Regions from separate parts of the Paenibacillus sp. A14 genome, predicted to be linked through region 1. Evidence: predicted binding sites of a transcription regulator. Region 1 holds the regulator's gene; each other region holds the start of a gene.
The links. The regulator Rex, encoded in region 1, represses fermentation and respiration genes when NADH is low (regulators of the CRP and FNR family bind a similar motif). The targets are predictions, from matches to a motif close to TTGTGAAATATTTCACAA.
Positions count from the first base shown of each region.

Region 2: a site for Rex is predicted at 3,804-3,821, ahead of V4U88_RS06805 (phosphoketolase family protein). Genes of this name have one in related genera too.
Region 3: a site for Rex is predicted at 3,665-3,682, ahead of adhE (bifunctional acetaldehyde-CoA/alcohol dehydrogenase). Genes of this name have one in related genera too.

Region 1 is NZ_JBAGJD010000001.1:406,266-412,747, reverse strand. It holds gene V4U88_RS01970 (tetratricopeptide repeat protein) at 1-412, shown strand, start outside; gene dinG (ATP-dependent DNA helicase DinG) at 593-3,451, shown strand; gene V4U88_RS01960 (redox-sensing transcriptional repressor Rex) at 3,487-4,149, shown strand; gene V4U88_RS01955 (amidohydrolase) at 4,127-5,425, shown strand; gene V4U88_RS01950 (cell wall elongation regulator TseB-like domain-containing protein) at 5,477-5,962, shown strand; gene V4U88_RS01945 (hypothetical protein) at 6,154-6,482, shown strand, end outside.
Region 2 is NZ_JBAGJD010000002.1:540,595-547,076, forward strand. It holds gene V4U88_RS06795 (SGNH/GDSL hydrolase family protein) at 1-10, opposite strand, end outside; gene V4U88_RS06800 (copper amine oxidase N-terminal domain-containing protein) at 314-1,303, shown strand; gene V4U88_RS06805 (phosphoketolase family protein) at 1,388-3,772, opposite strand; gene V4U88_RS06810 (GntR family transcriptional regulator) at 3,947-4,672, opposite strand; gene V4U88_RS06815 (SMI1/KNR4 family protein) at 4,777-5,760, opposite strand; gene V4U88_RS06820 (elongation factor G) at 6,164-6,482, opposite strand, start outside.
Region 3 is NZ_JBAGJD010000001.1:582,655-589,136, forward strand. It holds gene pflB (formate C-acetyltransferase) at 1-749, opposite strand, end outside; gene adhE (bifunctional acetaldehyde-CoA/alcohol dehydrogenase) at 1,004-3,619, opposite strand; gene V4U88_RS02895 (Crp/Fnr family transcriptional regulator) at 4,056-4,772, shown strand; gene V4U88_RS02900 (hypothetical protein) at 4,839-5,282, opposite strand; gene V4U88_RS02905 (formate/nitrite transporter family protein) at 5,437-6,216, opposite strand; gene nirD (nitrite reductase small subunit NirD) at 6,259-6,482, opposite strand, start outside.

The DNA of each region.
Region 1 (6,482 bases):
GCTGCCCGAAATGGATTGCGATGCGTTTGTCAAAGGACAGGGGTATTACAAACTGATGATGTTTCCGCAGGCGCTTACCCACTTTAAACAGGCATTGGAACAGTTTCCGGAAAGCCCCTCGGCGCGAACGTATTTGGCAATGTGCCATCTGCATATGGAGGAAACCGATGAGGCGATTCCGCACTTTTGGCGGGTGCTGGAAGGGACGGAGAATAAACGGCTAAGGTCGATTATTTACAACGCCCTGGGCTGCATCGAGGCGCAAAGAGGCGGCCGCGCCAAGGCCAAGGAGTATTTTACCCTGGCGCACTATCATGATCCTTCGTTGGCCGAGCCGCTTTCGAACTTGGAAGCCTGCATGCGAAGCACCGGAAAGCTGAAGTACGGGAATGAACTGACCTCCCTCCTTTAAAATGAACTTATCTTGATTTAGCGTAATTTGATGTACTCGGAAGAAACGGTGTGTCCCGGGATCGCGGGAGACATCGTTTTTTTCTGGAAGGAGGCCTCCCGTCCGCTTCACGCAATTTTCAAATCGGATCACTTCTGTTATGCTGTAAAAGAGACTGGAACGAAAGGGACTTAGGAATCAATGAAATATGCCGTACTCGATTTTGAAACGACAGGAAACCAGTCCTCTGATGAAATTATTCAAGTAGGGCTTGCCATTATAGATGAAGAACAGAATATTTCCCAAGTGTATCGTTCCTTTGTCAAACCGGGAATCCCGATTCCGCCGTTTATTACGAACCTGACGGGAATTACGGAAGAGGATGTCAAGGATGCGCCGGAACTGGATGAAGTGATGGTGGACCTGGTTCCGCTCTTGAACGATGCCGTACTCGTCGGCCATAACGTAGCCTTTGATTTCAATTATTTGCAGAGCGCGCTCGATAAGACAGGGTATTTGCCCTTTACCGGGCGGATTCTCGATACGATGGATTTCTTGAAAATCTTCTTTCCTTCGCTGACAACCTATCAACTGGGGATGGTCGCTGTCGAGTTCGGCGTAGAGCATGAGCGCCCCCATCAGGCCGACAGCGACGCTTTGGCCACAGCACTGATCTTCCTGAAGTGTCTGGAGGAGCTGGAAGGGCTGCCGCTTCTGGTGGTTCAGCGTTTGGCCGACCTGTTCGCCGGCGAGGATAGCGACCTCGGCTGGTTCTTCGACGCCATGCTTCAGGAGAGAGAGCGGGAAGGAGAGCCGAGCCCGGACGGTTTTGTGTATTACCGCCAGTTTGCGCTCCAGGTTGAGGACTGGATGGATATCGAGCCGGCCAGGAATGGCCTTTCCGACAATCCGCTCAAGGACGTCTCGTTCGAGCAGTTTATGGATCAGGTGCGGGAGCGTCTCAAGACGATATTGCCGGAATACGAGGAGCGCGAAGCGCAGAATATGATGCTGTCCGAAGTCGGCAAAGCGTTTGCCGAGGACAAGCACTTGTTGATCGAAGCGGGGACCGGAACGGGAAAATCGCTCGGATATCTTTTGCCGGCCATCTATCATAGTGTCAAACAGGACGATAAGGTGATGGTCAGCACGCATACGATCAATTTGCAGGAGCAGCTTAGGGAAAGGGATGTCCCCTTGCTTACTGATGCGGTTCCGTTTCCGTTTCGGGCCGCCGTATTCAAAGGGCGGCAGCACTATTTGTGTTTGCGCAAATTTGAACATAAAATTAATAGAAGAGACTTTGCCTCACCTAAGGAAGAGGTAATCACCGCCGCCCAGATGATTGTGTGGCTGGCGCACACGGAAACGGGCGACGACGAGGAATTGAACCTCGGAAACCGCGGCGGGGACTTCTGGGAGACGGTGGCGAGCGAGTCCGATTCCTGCCTCGGCCGCTCTTGTCCTTGGTTCCGCAAGTGCTACTACCACAGAGCGAAGCATGAAGCCGGCGTAGCGGACGTGGTCATCACCAATCATTCCAAGCTGTTTACCGATATTCAGGCCGGACACCAGCTGCTGCCCGGGTACGAGCGCCTGGTGATCGATGAGGCCCATCATTTGGAGGAAGTCGCCGGGAAACACCTAGGGCTCCAAATGAAATATTTCACCGTTGTCCATACGCTCACCCGGCTGTTCAAGGACAGCAAGACAGGCCAATTTCCGAATCTGCGCGTGATGCTGGATCAGTCGGGGAGCGAAAAATCGGCCGAGTGGTGCTCCGTCATCGACGGGCTGTATCCGACACTGGTCGATGTGAAGGAAATCTGGGATCGGCTGGCGGACCAGATGTTCGGCTTAATGCCGGAACGCAGCGACGCGGCGCCCGGGGATCCGGGGCAATTTGTGCTGCGCCTGCTGCCCCAGAAGAAACCGAAGCAGTGGGAGGCCCTGTCTGCGCTGGAGAACCAGATCTATACCGCTCTGGGCGACGTGATCCGCAAAGGGGAAAGGCTGATCGGCGAGTTAAAAGACGATGAGCACGACTACGGCTATGACAGCCTGATCACCGATATCGGCGGGCTGCTGAAAGATCTCGCCACCGAGCGGGAAGCGCTTCGCTTTTTTATCAAGCTTGAAGACTTAAGCACGGTCTACTGGATCGAGAGCAATGGCAATTACCGCAGCAAATCGCTGCAAATCTTTGCGGTGCCGATCGATGTGAGCACCCAATTGAAGGAATTTTTCTTCAACAAGAAGAAAAGTGTAGTGATGACTTCGGCGACCCTCTCGGTCGACAAGTCCTTCCAGTACATGATCGATCAATTGGGGCTGACCGAAGCGGCGGAGCAGGAGCGGCTCAACACCTCTATGCTTCCGTCCCCGTTTAATTACCGGGAACAGGCCTTACTTGTCATTCCGCGGGATTTCCCGAGCGTGAAAGGCAGTGTCGGAGACGACCATTTTGTCTCTACGCTCGTTCGGTCCTTGGCCGATACGGCGATCGCCACCCACGGGAGAATGCTGGTCCTGTTCACGTCATACCGGATGCTGCGGCAGGTGTATGATCCGCTGAAGGAGCTGCTTGCCGGACAGGGGATCACCGTAATCGGGCAGGGGATGGACAGCGGAAGCCGAACGAAGCTGACCCGCCGGTTTCAAGGACAGCAAGCCTCAGTTCTGCTTGGCACGAGCAGTTTCTGGGAAGGCGTTGACATTCCCGGCGAGGCCTTGACGAGCCTGGCAATCGTTCGCCTGCCGTTCCAGCCTCCGAACCATCCGCTGGTGGAGGCGAAAAGCGAGAGGCTGCAGCAAGAGAAGAAGAACCCGTTCATGAAACTGTCCGTTCCCCAAGCCGTTATCCGCTTTAAACAGGGTTTCGGCAGACTGGTCCGGTCCTCGCAGGACCGCGGGATCGTGGTGGTTTATGATACTCGGATCTTGGAATCCTATTACGGTAAATACTTCTTGTATTCTTTGCCCGGACCGAAAATGGAGCATATGCCGTTGGAGCAGATGGTGCCTCGAATTTCGGAATGGTTAAACGCCGGGGAATCGTAAGTGTTCCTCAAATCGTGTAAGTAGGGGGAAATTTGATGAAATCGGAAAAAATTTCGGATGCAGTGGTTCGCCGCCTGCCGGTGTACCTGCGCTTTCTCAATGAACTCAGCCGCCGGGAGGTGCCTACGGTCTCTTCGCAGGAACTTGGGCAGAAGCTGGATTTGAATCCGGCGCAAATCCGTAAAGACCTGGCTTACTTCGGAGATTTCGGGCGCAAGGGAATCGGCTACGACGTAACGTATCTGATCGAGAAAATTCGCCAAATTCTGAACCTGGATCAGCAAATTAATGTAGCTTTGATCGGGGCCGGTAATCTTGGCCACGCGTTGTCCAATTATAACGCGTATGTGAAAGATAATATGAAAATTGTAGCGGTCTTTGACGCATCCCCCCACAAAATCGGGACGCAGATCAACCATATTACGATTCAGCCGATCGAGGAGCTGGTGGATACGGTGCGGAGCAGCAACATCCGCATCGGGATCATCACCGTACCCGATGTGGAAGCGCAGCGGGTTGCCGATCAATTGGTGGCTGCGGGAATCGGAGCGATTTTGAATTTTGCGCCAACCATCCTTAAGGTGCCTTCGGAAGTGCGCGTGCATGCGGCGGATTTCACAACCGATTTGATGAGTTTGGCTTATTATCTGGATGGCGGAAAGGAACATACGGAACATGACGCGAAAATGGCTGATTAAAGACGGTACCTTCGCGGTGCCGGATCAGAAAACCCCGATCATCCGGGGCTATATGCTGGTCGAAGGAGACCGGATCACATACGTCGGAACGGAGCGCCCGCAAGGCGTGGAAGGGGCCGAAACGTTTGACGGCAAGGGGCTGTTGTTTCTCCCCGGGTTGATCAATACGCATGGTCATGCGGCGATGTCGCTCTTGCGCGGCTATGGAGACGACATGGTGCTTCAGGAGTGGCTGCAGGAGAAAATGTGGCCGATGGAAGCGAAGTTTACCGGCGAGGATGTATATTGGGGAACGGCCTTGTCCGTGCTGGAGATGCTAAAGGGCGGAACGACCACCTTTTTGGATATGTACGACCATATGGAACAGGTAGCTTCCGTCGTGGATCAATCGGGAATCCGCGCCGTATTGACTCGCGGCGTAATCGGGCTCTGTCCTCCTGAGGTGCAGCAAAGCAAGCTGAACGAAGCGGTGAGCTTTGCGCGCGATTGGCACGGCAAGGCGGACGGACGAATCACCACCATGATTTCGCCGCACTCTCCATATACTTGCCCTCCGGATTACATTGAGAAAATTGTACAGGCGGCACATGAGCTGGATTTGCCGATGCACACGCACATGTCGGAGACGAGAGCCGAGGTGGAGCAAAATGTAGCCGATTACGGCGTCCGCCCGGTTCAGCACCTGCTGAATCTCGGGATGTTCAATCGGCCGACGCTGCTGGCCCACGCCGTCCATCTGACGGACGAGGAGATCGGCGTTTTGGCGGAGCACCGGGTAACGGTATCCCACAACCCGGGGAGCAACCTGAAGCTGGCCAGCGGCGTAGCCCGCGTGCCCGAGTTGCTCAGGGCGGGCGTTACCGTATCGCTGGGAACGGATGGACCCGCCAGCAACAATAACCTCGACATGTTTGAGGAGATTCGCCTGGCGGCGCTGATTCATAAAGGCGTGTCGGGAGACCCGACGGCGGTCCCGGCGGGAGAGGCGCTTCGCATGGGTACGGAATACGGGGCGAAGGCGCTGTTCCTTGAGGATACGGGCCGGCTCGCCGCCGGTATGAAGGCGGATTTTATCGCCCTGAATACGGAACAGGCGCATTTTCTGCCCCGCACGGACTATATTTCCCATATCGTATATTCGGCGGGACCGAAAGATGTGGAGCATGTTTGGGTAAACGGCAAGCAAGTGGTTAAGCATGGCGCTTGCCTGACGCTTGATGAGGAAAAAGTACGTTTTGAAGCCCAAGCTGCGTTCGAGCGCCTTCTCGGCCGATAAGACGATCTACTGTATGTTGAAACTACGCCGATCGGGGAAAGGAAGAGAAGGTTGAGGAACAGAACCAAGTGGATCCTGCTCTCCCTTCTGATGTTGGGGCTCGTCCTCATCGGGCTTCACCGCTTCTATCTTTTTGTACAGCAGGATCTACGGCAGGGGGAGAAGCAAGCGATTCAGCGGGCGATGCGAGAAACCGGACTGACCGAGGCCGATGAGGTCTGGAAATCCGTCTGGGACCAAGTGTGCTGGGTCGTTCAGGGGAAGGATGAAAGCGGCCGGGAAGTCATGGTCTGGCTGCCGGAAAAGGGGAATCCGGAAGTAAAGCCCCTTTCCGAAGGCGTATCGGAGAGTCAAATTCGCAAGATCATTAAAGACAAATTTCCGGGGATAACCCCTGTCCGGTTGATGCCGGGGATATACAACAACCAGTATGTCTGGCAGCTCTTTTACAAAGAGAAAGCCCATCATTTTTACCGGTTTTTCCGATTCAGCGATGGAGAGCCGTTGGAGGAAGTATTTACTTTACCCAACCGGTAAGATCAACTTCAGAACAAAAAGCAGCCCATTGGGCTGCTTTTTTCGTAAAAATTTAAAATAATTTCACAACTTGATTCGAAATCGTATATACGATGTGATATACTCATCTTTGTAAGTTTAATTTGCGTATTTGTCTACCATTTTCTGATATACTTATCATTATATTTTTCTACAGCAAGGAGGACCTCAACGTGAAATTGCGTGTTGGACCGATTGTGGCAAGTGTGGCCGTATCCGCACTGTTGTTGTTCGGAGGATGGTTTGCGTATAGACAATGGGCGGTTGAGAGCCCGTTTGAGCATAAAATCAATTCTATGGAAGGCGTAAAAAGTGTACAAACAGATATTACCCCAAAACAGGTGGAGTTGAAACTTGATTTGGAGCCCGGAACGAATTTGGGCAGCCTCGTTGAGCAAATTGAGCGGGAAGGCGGCAAATGGATCGGCAGCCGCGAAGTAAAAGTGGTCGTGGAAGACAAAGCCTCAGAGAAGCTGAACGAATTGTGGGACAAGGCCTTGTT
Region 2 (6,482 bases), on a different contig from region 1:
GATTTTCCAAGCTCGTCTCTCCTCCATTCAATTTCTCGTATGTGATAAGTCCGTGCTTCCCCTTTCCCTGCTATTTTGCGGCAATTCCTATGTAAGTCCGCGCCGGAACTGATCTAGGATGTTTGAGATGATCACTCTCTATATTAACAATTCAGAAATCTCCAGCACTATGGAGGCGAATTCCAACGGTTGCTCCAAATGTGGGTAATGTAATATTGTCTCCCGTGAAACTCATTTCTTTGCAATTCCGTCTACATTAATAGGTTCGGTATTTCGATGCAGCATCAAATCTAGAACAAAAGGTGTGAATCCAATGAAGAAATGGATGACGGCAAGCCTTGTTTTCGCCCTGCTGGCTGCCGGCGGGACGGATGCTTATGCAGCGGCGGTACGGCAGGCTTCGCCGCAACTGGTGATCAAAGGAGCCGCGGTCAAGGCTGATGCGGCGCCTATACTAAAGTCAGGACGTGTGCTCGTCCCGCTTCGGGTCGTAACGGAAATGCTCGGCGGGAAGGTGGCCTGGAACACGGCCGAGCAAACCGTAAATATCCGGAAGTGGACGGACACGATCCAGTTGACGCTTGGCAAAAAGACCGCGGTCCTCAACCACTCCGGCGAAAGCGAACCGCAAACTTGGCGGCTCGAGGTGCCGGCCGACCAGGTGAAGGGCCGAATTTACGTCCCGCTGCGGTTCGTATCGGAAGCGTTCGGCTACCCTGTGGATTGGGACGGGACCACCGCCAAGGTGAAATCCCCGCTCAGCGCGGCGGAGCAGGAGGTTCTGGCGTCCGGCCCGCTGGAAAAAGCGCGGCAGCTCGTAATGGCCCAAATGCGCGCGGGCAAGATGCGGCACAAGCATGAAGGGGTCACCTCCCGGACCGAGAGCGAATATTGGGAGACGGCTTTCCTGTTTCCCGAAGGCGAAGCGCTTCGCGGCTATATGATCCAGGGCAATACCATCACGCGGTTTGAGTTCACAGAGGATTTCCCCGTGGCGGTTTGGCAGGCCTATGTGAAGGAAGGCGAGGACAAGACCTCAATCCTCCAGGGCCATTGGACAAAAGCCATTGGTGAGAATCCGTCGATGAAAAAGGCCTACTTCACCTACACATCCGGCGGATGGGGGGACAGCAACAATGTGGAAACCGGCCGCATCGACCTGCAAGGCGAGTTCACCTCGCTCGGCTACAAACGCACGGTCGGCGGCGACGTGACGGATTCGCACGGGACGATCTCCTACACGCTGCCAAATGAGCAGCGGCAAGAAACCGTCAAGTTCATAAAGACGGGACCGGACAAGTAAGCTTACGGATCCACGCCTGCCCCTCTAAATAAAAAGTGCCCGGCCCGATACGCGATCGGAGTCCGGGCACTTTTTCATTTCAGTTTACTTCAACGCGGTCCAAACCCAATTCTCTACCTCCGGCAGGTCGAAGCCTTCCTCCTGGATGTACTCGTGATGTTTCTTCAGTATGGCGTCCATCTCCTCGACGATGGCGGCGTATTGGCCGGCGTCCGGCAGATTCAGCACGGCTTCCTTCACCAGGTCGAAGCGGTCCATTTGGTTCAGCACGCGCATATCGAACGGAGTTGTAATGTCGCCGTTTTCGCGATAGCCGTGCACGTGCAGGTTATGGTTGCGGTGCTCAAAGAACAGGTCTTTGATCAAGCCTTCATAGCCGTGGAAGGCGAAGACGACCGGTTTATCCTGCGTAAAATAGCGGTCGAATTCGTCGTCGGACAAGCCGCGCGGGTCCAGCTTTTGGCTTCTGAGCTTCAGCAGGTCGACCACGTTGATATAGCGGATTTTCAGCTCCGGCAGCTTCTCATGCAGAATCGAGATCGCCGCCAGGCTTTCGATCGTCGGCTCGGTGCCGGCGGAAGCGAAGACGATATCCGGCTCCCCGCCTTGATCCGTGCTGGCCCAGTCGATCACCTTCAAGCCTTTCTCCACCAGCTCCTGCGCCTCTTCCGCCGTGAACCATTGCGGACGCGGGTGCTTGGACGAGACGATCAGGTTGATCTTCTGGCGGTCGTTCAGCACCGTGTCGAACACGGCCAGCAACGTATTGGCGTCCGCCGGCAAATACTCCCGGATAAATTCCGGCTTCTTGTCGGCCAGATGGCCCAGCAAGCCCGGATCCTGGTGCGTGTAGCCGTTATGGTCCTGCTGGAACACCGTCGACGTGGCCACGACGTTGAGCGAAGGAATGTCCGCGCGCCAGCCTTGATCGGTCGCCTTGCGCAGCCATTTGAAATGCTGGGTCAGCATCGAATCGACCACCCGCAGGAACGCTTCATAGCTGGCGAAGAATCCATGGCGGCCCGTCAGGACGTAACCTTCGAGCAGGCCTTCCGCCTGGTGCTCGGACAGTTGGGAATCGATAACGCGGCCGTAAGGCGCCAGGAACTCGTCGTTCGGTTCTTTGATGGCGTCCAGCCATTGGCGTTTGGTGACCTCAAACACCGGGCCCAACCGGTTCGACATCGTTTCATCGGGCCCGAAGATGCGGAAGTTCCGGTTCTCCTCGTTGATCCGCACCACCTCGGCGATGTATTTGCCCAGCACGGCCATATCCTGCGCAATTACTTTGCCCGGAACGGAGTTATCCAGCGCATAGTTGCGGAAATCCGGCAAGCGCAAGTCTTTCACGAGTTTGCCGGCATCGGTGACCGGATTTTTGCCCATCCGCCGTTCGCCCTTCGGCAGGATTTCGGCGATCTCGGCTTTCAAGCCCCCGTTTGCGTCGAACAACTCTTCGGGACGGTAGCTGTTCATCCATTCCAGCAAAGCCGGAGCATGCTGCATGTTCTTTTGATCCGCCGGAATCGGAACCTGGTGGGCCCGGAAGGAGTTTTCGTTCGGCACGCCGGCCCATTCCTTCGGCCCCGTCCAACCTTTAGGGCTGCGGAACACAAGCATCGGCCAGGCCGGACGGGTCGGATCGTTGTTTTTGCGCGCATGACTCTGAATGCTATGAATCCGCTCAATGATCACGTCCAGCACGAGAGCCATTTCCTTATGCATCCGCGTGGGGTCTTCCCCTTCGACAAAATAAGGCTCCCAACCCATCCCTTTAAAATAGGCCGTAATCTCCTCTTTCGATTGACGGGAAAGGATCGTAGGGTTGCTGATTTTGAAGCCGTTCAGATGCAGAATCGGCAGCACCGCACCATCCGTAATCGGATTGATGAACCGGTTGGAGAACCACGAAGCGGCCAGAGGTCCGGTTTCCGCCTCGCCATCGCCCACCACGACCGCGGAAATCAAATCCGGGTTATCCAAAATCGCGCCGACGCCGTGGGAAAGCGAATACCCCAGTTCGCCGCCTTCATGGATCGATCCCGGCGTCTCCGGAGCCGCATGGGAGGCTACGCCGCCCGGGAACGAAAATTGCTTGTACAGCTTTTTCAAGCCGGGGATATCCTGCGTGATTTCGGGGTAAATTTCCGTATAGCTGCCGTCAAGGTACGAATTGGACACCATAACCTGGCCCCCATGGCCCGGGCCTTCGATGTAGAACATGTTGAGATCGTACTTCGTGATGATCCGGTTTAAGTGCGCATAAATAAAGTTCTGCCCGGGAATGGTCCCCCAGTGCCCGATCGGCTTAATCTTCACGTCCGAAGCTTTCAAAGGTTCCCTTAACAGCGGATTATCCTTCAAATACAGTTGACCGACGGAAATAAAGTTCGCGGCGCGCCAATAAGCGTCCAGCTTCTCCAAATACGTTTTCGACAAGTAGTCCAGTTGTGCGATGGGTACTCCCATGTCATTCACTCCTATCTCTGTGTTCGTTCGTTTGTGAAACATTTCACCTATGTATCTATCATAACGACTTTTTCAAAAAATGATACGGTCCAATTTTGTGAAAAGATGAACATAATATGAACATTGGTCGTGCCAGTCCCCAAAAAAAATAAGACCGAAACCAAAGTTTCAGTCTTATCGTTGCACCGATACAAATGTATTGAATTTCATATATTTGTAGTGGAAGCGCATATGGGAAAATTCGAACGGCGTTCCGTTATCGAGGAAAAAAACCCCTTCCATGATGCCGACGGGCTCGTTCTCCTGCAAGTTCAGCAGTCCCCGGTCTTCCGGCCGGGAAGGCTCCGCGAATATCGACAGAAAGGACTTGGTTACGGCCATATTGTGCGCTTCTTCCAAGTAGTTGAAGATCGAGCCTTCGATAATCGTCTGGTTCAAATTTTGCACGATTTTGATCGGGATGTAGCCGGTCTCAATCATAAACGGCTCCTCATCGAACAGGCGCAGACGCACGATTTTGTATACAAAATCGTGCGGTTCCAGAAACAAATCGCGCTGCAGCTCCTCCGTCGGGGAGATCACCTCGAAGCTCAGCACTTTGACTTTCGGCTTTTTTCCGTCCATCTGAAAATTGTCCGTCACGCCCAGATTCGAACCCTCGTAATTAAAGATCGATTCGTTCTTGAGATACAGCGGATTGATGAAGGTCCCGGAGCCGCGCTTCTTAAAAATAATCCCGTCGCTCTCCATCTTCGCCAGCGCCCGTTTCACGGAGCTGCGGCTCACCCGGTACGTCTCGCTAAGGCTCCGCTCGTCCGGCAATCTCAGGTCCGGGTACCGACCCGCGTGGATGTTCTTTTTCAGGTCATCGATAATTTGTTTATAGATTAATGGTGGCATGCCGACCTCCTTTTCAAAGGTTACTTATTTAGCTCCGGTCAGGAAGGAAAACAACCCGCCCGAATCGGGGCGGGCTTGCTACCCCCTATTATATTTTAGCTTTCTTACGCCTGCTCCGCATTCGCCAAGCCGCGGATAAAGGTTTCGAAGTCGGGGGCGAGCCGGGTGATGCGGTTGTTCTCTTTTTTGTCCACATGGACCACTTCGGGCTCGCGGTCATTTCCCGATTCCCGGTAATCCAGCATCACCACTTCATACGCGGAAGGGCAGTCACAAATGACAACCCCGATTTCGGGATATCCCCCTTGCTCGATCAGCGTCCGGCTGCCCGCTTCGCCGCACAACGAGTGCTTCTTCGTCCGGCCGATACCCAGAATTCCCGCGATTTCGACCGTTTCCCTGCCCGCGCCCGATTCGGACGGGTCCACCGGGAAAAACCGCTGGCGGGGAACGCCTCCGTTATGCTGTTTCATCATTTGCACGTAGTAGGCCGGCAGGCGGAAGACCAGCTCTTCCTCCACGGAAGCCACCAAATCGTCCGTCGGCGGCTCGGACACATACTTCTCCAGCGCCTCCGCGCTGTCATCCCAAAAGCCCGCCATGCCGGTACCGGCAGCGGCCAGTCCGGCGGCCGGTTTGGCCGCCTCGTTAGGCTTGCGCTCCTCGCCTCCGTCAGGCATCGCCGCCGCAGATTCCTCCGCTGGTACCTCCGCAGACTCCTCGGCCGACGCGTCCTCGGCCAGCCTGTCCCGGATCCAGCCGAGGAATTCCTGCGTGTCCTCATCGCCGGGGTCCAGCCGGTCCGCGGCTTCAAAAGCGCGCAAAGCCTCTTCATACCGCTCCAAATAGTAGTAGGCCAGTCCGATCCGATAATGCCAAAGCGGGTCTTCTTGCCCCTCTTCCGCCACCGTCAGGAACTGCTCCACCGCCTCTTCATACCGCTCGAGGTTGTTCAGCGCCCGGCCCAGATGACTGACCAGAGTATAGTCGCGCTCCTCCGCGGGGACCTCCCCGATTGCACGGACGATTTCTTCAAACTGATCTTCTTCGTGCCACGCCTCCAATTGGGCGATCAACTCTTCTCTCATTCCCGTTGCCTCCGTTCCTTCGTTTTAAGTAAATAGCCATCCAGTCTGAACTAAACATCCTTCGTCAACATCCAACATTGTAGATATCAAACGCCGCCGCTGGAGCACACACTTAACTGCTATATTAACTGGAAAACCTCCCGTTAATATACCGCCCTTGACCCTTGGATCCGATTTAGCTGGAGAATCTCCATCTATTTCGCGATCTAATTGCCGATATACGCAATTTCAGGCGAATTACCGGTAGGTTTTCTAACTAATGCACCTCTGCAGCCGCTTAGGCACCAAATTACCGTGAGGAATTCCCGTTAAATTCAATTAAACCATTGGCGTTGAGCAAGAGTGTGATAAGAACACTTCCCGTCGATGTCTTTTATGCTAATCAATAGCTCAGTCTTTATGGCTAATTCTCGTCGTCCAAATCCTCTTTCCATTTATCCATATCATATACGATTTCAAACCTGTTTACAGGGTGGGCACTCTCCTCCAGAGGAGCGTAACCCCCTATTTTCATAGAGAGTTCCATTATTTGCGGGTGATGATGCAATTCCTCCAAATGATCCATTATGGCGGATAGTCTGGACCTCATGGTCAATTTGCAGACATCCCCCTCCTTACGGAGACTTGCATGTTCCCCCGCGTTCAACCAGGAATTTTCCTCAAAGTAAGCCCTGCTGCAGGTCAAATCCAGCTCAATCACCGGCTCGTACATCCGCCAATCC
Region 3 (6,482 bases), 180 kb from region 1:
GGTCTGGAAATATCGAAGCCGTACATTTCGCCAAGTTGTTTCAATTCACCCAAAGCGCGGATTTGCTCGGACAGTTCCTCGCGAAGACGAATTACGTCTTCATCAATCACGTCGACCTCGAGATCCTTCAGTTCTTTTTGTTTTTGTTTAATCAAGAAGTTAATCCCGTAAAGGGCAACACGGCGGTAGTCCCCAATGATCCGGCCGCGGCCGTAAGCATCCGGAAGCCCGGTAATAATCCCCGCTTTACGGGCAGCTCTCATATCGGATGTATAAGCATCAAATACACCTTGGTTATGTGTTTTGCGAATTGAGGTGAACATATCTACAATCTCGCCAGGCAGGTCGAAACCATATGCCTTGCAAGAATTGATTACCATGTTAATACCGCCAAAAGGATGAATCGTGCGTTGGAAAGGAGCATCCCCCTGTACGCCTACGATTTGTTCCTTCTCTTTGTCCAGATAGCCGGGTGCGTGGGAGATGATCGTCGATGGTTTATGAACATCAACATCAAGAACGCCGCCCGCTTCTCTTTCTTTCTTGGACAAATCGGAAATAATATCCCACAGCGCCTTTGTATTGGCTGTGGCGCCTTTCAGGAAGGACTCATCTCCTTCATAAGGTTTAATATTCGTGTCGATGAAGTCGCGTGTATTCACTTCCTTCATCCATTTGCCTTTCTTAAAGCCTCTCCAAGCCGTTTGAACTTCTTGCGTGTTTTGTACTTCTCTCTCAATCACCGACATCTGTAATCCCTCCATATATATTTGAAGTACGCGGCGTTGAAGGATAATGCCGCGCCTCATGATCCCTAAAATTTGTGATAATTTTCACATTTTAGACACCGATAAGTCCTTGATCCGTTGTTGATGATCTCCTCTGAACTTACCAACGTACTAGGGATCATTTATATTTTTATGATATAACAATCCCTATAGAAAGATTGTGACAAATATCACATCAAGTGATATTTGTCACGTTTTCACAGCCCATTGTTCACTTATTCTTCAAATCTTCCATAGAAAGCATCGCGGTATACTTCGGCAAGTTCGCTAACGAGCGGAAGCTTCGGATTGGCCGTAGTACATTGGTCTTCGAAAGCGCGATCCGCCAAATAGTCAACGCGCGATTCGAAGTCTTTCGGATCGAAGCCAAGCTCTTGGAAAGTTTCCGGAATGCCCAGTTTTCTGTTCAGATCGCGAATGGCTTTGATCAAGCTCTTCACGCCTTCTTCCGTTGTGCGGGCCGGCAATCCCAGAATGCGGGCGATTTCTGCATAGCGTTCGTCGGCAACGAAGTTGGTATATTTCGGCCATGCCGCGAATTTGGTAGGTTTCTTGGCATTGTAGCGGATGACATGCGGCATCAGGATCGCATTGGTCCGGCCATGTGCGGTGTGGTACTGTCCGCCCCATTTATGAGCCAAGCTGTGGTTGATCCCAAGGAACGCATTCGCGAAGGCCATACCTGCCAGCGTCGAAGCGTTGTGCATTTTCTCGCGAGCCAGTTTATCGCCGGTCAAAGCCGATTTCTCAAGGTATTGGAACACCAGTTGAACCGCTTTGATCGCGAGACCGTCCGTATAGTCGTTAGCCATAACCGATACATAAGCTTCAATCGCGTGCGTCAATACGTCCATCCCTGTATCGGCCACCGCGGTTTTCGGCAAGCTGTACACGAATTCCGGGTCGATGATCGCTACATCCGGTGTCAGCTCGTAGTCGGCCAAAGGATATTTGGTGTTGCCGTTGATTTTATCGGTGATAACCGCGAACGAGGTTACTTCCGAACCGGTACCCGAAGTCGTAGGGATCGCTACGAATTTAGCTTTTTGGCCAAGACGCGGATATTTGTAAATCCGTTTGCGGATATCCATAAATTTTTGCTTCAGGTTATGGAAATCGGTGTCCGGATATTCATAGAACAGCCACATGCCTTTCGCGGCATCCATTGGCGAGCCGCCACCGAGAGCGATAATGCAGTCCGGCTGGAATTTCTCCATGAGTTCGGTACCGCGCTGTACTGTCGTTGTGGATGGATCCGGCTCTACATCCGAGAATACTTCGATAGCTACAGGCGTTTGGCGTTGACGCAGGTAATGTTCCACTCTTTCCACATAGCCCAGTTTCACCATCATTGGGTCGGTTACGATCAGGACGCGGGAAATGTCCGGCATTTTGGCAAGATATTGGGTCGAGTTTTTCTCGAAGTAAATCTTGCTCGGTACTTTGAACCATTGCATATTCACGGTACGATGATTCACCCTTTTCACGTTGATCAGATTTACAGCCGTTACGTTCGACGATGTCGAGTTGCGACCATACGATCCGCAGCCCAGCGTCAGCGACGGCAGGTTCGTATTGTAAATGTCGCCGATACCGCCTTGCGATGATGGCTGGTTCACCAGGATCCGGCAGGTTGGCATGCGGTCGGAGAACTTCTGAATAATTTCTTCATTATTTGAATGAATGACCGACGAGTGTCCCATGCCGCCGAATTGAACGACTTCCAGCGCGCGTTCGATCCCTTGCTCGGCGTTTTTTACTTTATAGCAAGCGAGTACCGGGCTCAGTTTCTCTGCGGACAACGGGAATTTAGGACCTACGCCCTCGATTTCGGCTACGAGAACTTTGGTTCCGGCCGGTACATCGATGCCGCACATTTCTGCAATTTTAACGGCCGATTGACCTACGATGCTAGGATTGACCGCACACTTCTCGGCGATGATCGCACCGGCGGTCAATTTGGCGGCTTCGTCTTTATTTACGAAATAGCAGCCATTGGCAATCATTTTCTTCTTCACTTGGTCAAAAATCGGTTCTTCTATAATAACCGCTTGCTCGGATGCGCAAATCATGCCATTGTCGAACGTTTTCGACAGAATCAGGTCATTCACCGCTTGATCCAGGTTTGCGCTCTTCTCAATGAAGCAAGGCACGTTACCAGGACCTACGCCGAGAGCCGGTTTCCCGCAGCTGTATGCGGCCTTCACCATCGCCGAACCGCCTGTAGCCAAGATGCAGGCCACATCAGGATGATTCATCAACGCGTTCGTACGATCCATCGAAGGGTTCTCGATCCATTGAATACAATCGGCCGGAGCTCCGTGCTTGATTGCGGCCTCGAGCAAGATCTTCGCCGCTTCCGCGCTACACTTCTGAGCGGATGGATGGAAGCCGAAGATGATCGGGTTACGTGTCTTGATGGCGATCAACGATTTGAAAATCGTGGTGGACGTTGGGTTCGTTACCGGAGTAATCCCCATGATGATGCCCACCGGTTCGGCGATTTTCTGGAAGCTGTCGAATTGGTTGTCTTCAATAACACCTACCGTTTTGTCGTATTTGATGCTGTGGTAAATGTATTCGGTCGCGAACATGTTCTTGATGATCTTGTCTTCATAAACGCCGCGTCCGGTCTCCTCAACGGCCATCTTCGCCAGATACATATGCTTGTCGAGTCCGGCCAAGGCCATCGCTTGTACGATTTTGTCAATTTGCTCTTGATCCATGCTCATGAACGCTTCGGATGCTTTCTTTGCCTTGTCGATCAAAGTTTGGGTGTACTGCTGTGCGTCTGGGGCTGCTTTCGTCGTCGCATCATTCTTAACGGCCATTTCTCTCATCCTCCTAAGTGGGGTTATGGATAAACCTTTTATATATTGTGAATAATTTCACTTTCTGGTTTATCCTTGTGAAGCCTTGCGCTTCTCTTGATGGTTAAAGCATACCACATCCGCTTAAGTTTGTATAGTGAATTTTTTCACGTAGTTTAAAACAATTGCTTTTATTTCATCTTGGTGTTTGTTTTTTCACAATTCGTTTTCATATCTTCCTTACATCACGGGTTTATTCTCCGTCTTGGTTGCCGGCATTTCAATGTATCATGAATCACATGGTTAGTGAAATAAATCAACTTCAAAAAGTGAAAATAGTCACAATGTTGAAATTTCGACACTTTTTCAGTCTTTACAGGCCACTCAAATACGAAGAAACGTTATATAATTAATTTAAATTTTCAGATAAATTTAGGAGTGCAAAGGGGAAATTAAAATGAGTGAAATGGTGAGCGCCACACAACCCCGCGGCAATACTAGCTGCTTTACGGAGCAAAACTTTAACCGGCTACTTGTTACGATGAAAGATAAGACGTATCCCGAAGGAACCCATCTTTTCTGGGAGGGCGACTTTTCCGATAAACTGTTCTATGTTAAGCGTGGCCGGATCAAATTGACTAAATCCACCGACGAAGGCAAAGAGTTGATTCTATACATGTACGGTCGCGGCGATATGGTCGGCCAGGCCGATCCCTTCTTCAGCACCAAGCACAGCTTCACCGCCGAGGTGATCGAGGATAGCGAAATCGGCGTCATCGAGCAGAAGGACCTTGAAATTATGATTTGCCAACACTGCGATTTCGCCATTGACTTCATGAAATGGATGGGTATCCACCACCGCCTGACGCAGACCAAATTCCGCGACCTGATGATGTACGGCAAACCGGGCGCCCTCTGCTCAACCCTGATCCGTCTGAGCAACACGTACGGCGAACAGCATGGCGACAACATCCTTATCAACAAGAAGATTACGCACACCGACCTGTCCAACATGATCGGCGCTACCCGGGAGAGCGTAAACCGGATGCTGAGCGATCTGCGAAAGAAGGACGCGCTGGAATACGAGAACGGCATGATTGTGATCAAGGATTTGGTCATGTTGCAGGATATTTGCCATTGTGAACTATGTCCGAATGAGATTTGCCGCATCTGATTGGACTTCGAAAACAGCCTGGGAGAGATCCCGGGCTGTACGCTGCAGCGTCATCCATTTGAAACCTCAGTTGCTATATGTTTTCAACCAGTCATGCTGCCATTCCTGGAAAGGCTTAAGCTGAATTTCCTCCAGCGTTTTTCCCTCTAGAGACCAATAACCACCCATTAATTCTTCTCCGGATGGATTTGATGTTCCCCCAAAGGGCTTCCCGTCGACTACGTAAACATAAACCTCAACTTTCCCTTGTGCCAGTGGATGATTCTTCACCGTAAACTTTTCAACGTACACCGTTTTACCAAAATAGTTGGAAGGATCAACGGTTTGTAGGCCCCAATAGATCATATGAGGAAGTGTGACTATTTTTTGCTTGGTTAATTGGTAACTATCAACGCGTCCTTCGTAAGAAAGCACCCGATATCCTTTTTCCTCAAGATAGCTTTTGAGAGCGGATTGCTCTTTCGAGATTTGGGTACAACCAACGACTAAAATGAGCAGCAATACAAGCATATACTTCAAGCGCTCCCCTCCCATCGTCGCTCACTCTTATACATATAACGGATTTGGATTCACTAGTGTTGCAGAGAATAAATATCCTTTGACCATAAAAACAGCCCCAACGGATTTATCCCGTTGAGGCAGCCTTTGATATTCATCTATTCGTTTATTTTTTCCGAACTGGCGAGATGAACCAGTAAGCCATGCCGACGAACACGGCGCCGCCCACGATATTCCCGAGCGTGACCGGGATCATGTTGTGAAACCAGCCGGCCAGGCTTACCGTTTCCGGATGGTTCGGCAAGAGCACGGACAAGCTGAGCAACGTCATGTTTGCGACGCTATGCTCATAGCCGCTGGCGATAAAGGCATAAAGACACCACCAGATCAGCACCAGCTTGGAGATGTCGTCCTTAGCCCGGTTCGCCATCCAGATGGCGAGGCAGACGAGCCAGTTACACAAAATGCCGCGGAAGAACAATTCCATTACAGGAGCGCCCATCTTCTTCGCCGCGGATGCAAACAGGAGATGCTCCGGCGCAGCGGTTTTAAAGAGCCCCGAACCTACGATAAGTAAACTTAGGATAACCGCTCCCGCCAGATTGCCGAGGAACACAATCCCCCAGTTTTTCATGGTGTCCCCTACCGTCGTTCTTTTGGCCAGCGTACTTGCCGTAAAGAACATATTGTTTCCGGTAAACAGCTCGGAACCGGCGAAGATGACCAGGGTCAACGCAATCCCGAAGGACATCCCCATGACCATCGTCTGGAACGGGGATTTGGCCGCAGCCAGCGGGGCCCCAACGCTGAAAATCAGGATAATCCCCAAGCCTACGTAAGCGCCCGCCAATAGCGTGGATACGAAATATCTTAGCAGGCTTTCATTCATTTTCTCTTTCTTCTTAACGGCTGCTTCTACAATGGTCTCGACACTTTGCGTAAACATCGTCTCTTCCTCCCCAAGCTCTCTCCTCAAAAATGTACTGCTCTATTGCGGTTGGAGCGCCCCCGCCGCGATCCAGACTTGACCCTCTTCCACCTTCACCGGGATCATTTCCGCACACCCGGTATCCGGGGCCTGGACAAGTCCCGTGGTCAAGTCAATCTTCCAGTCATATAGCGGATCGTACAAATAGTGTCCGGACACGATTCCTTCCGCAAGCGGTCCGCCTTTGGGATGGGGACTCTTGTTCGACGCGGCGAATACCCGTC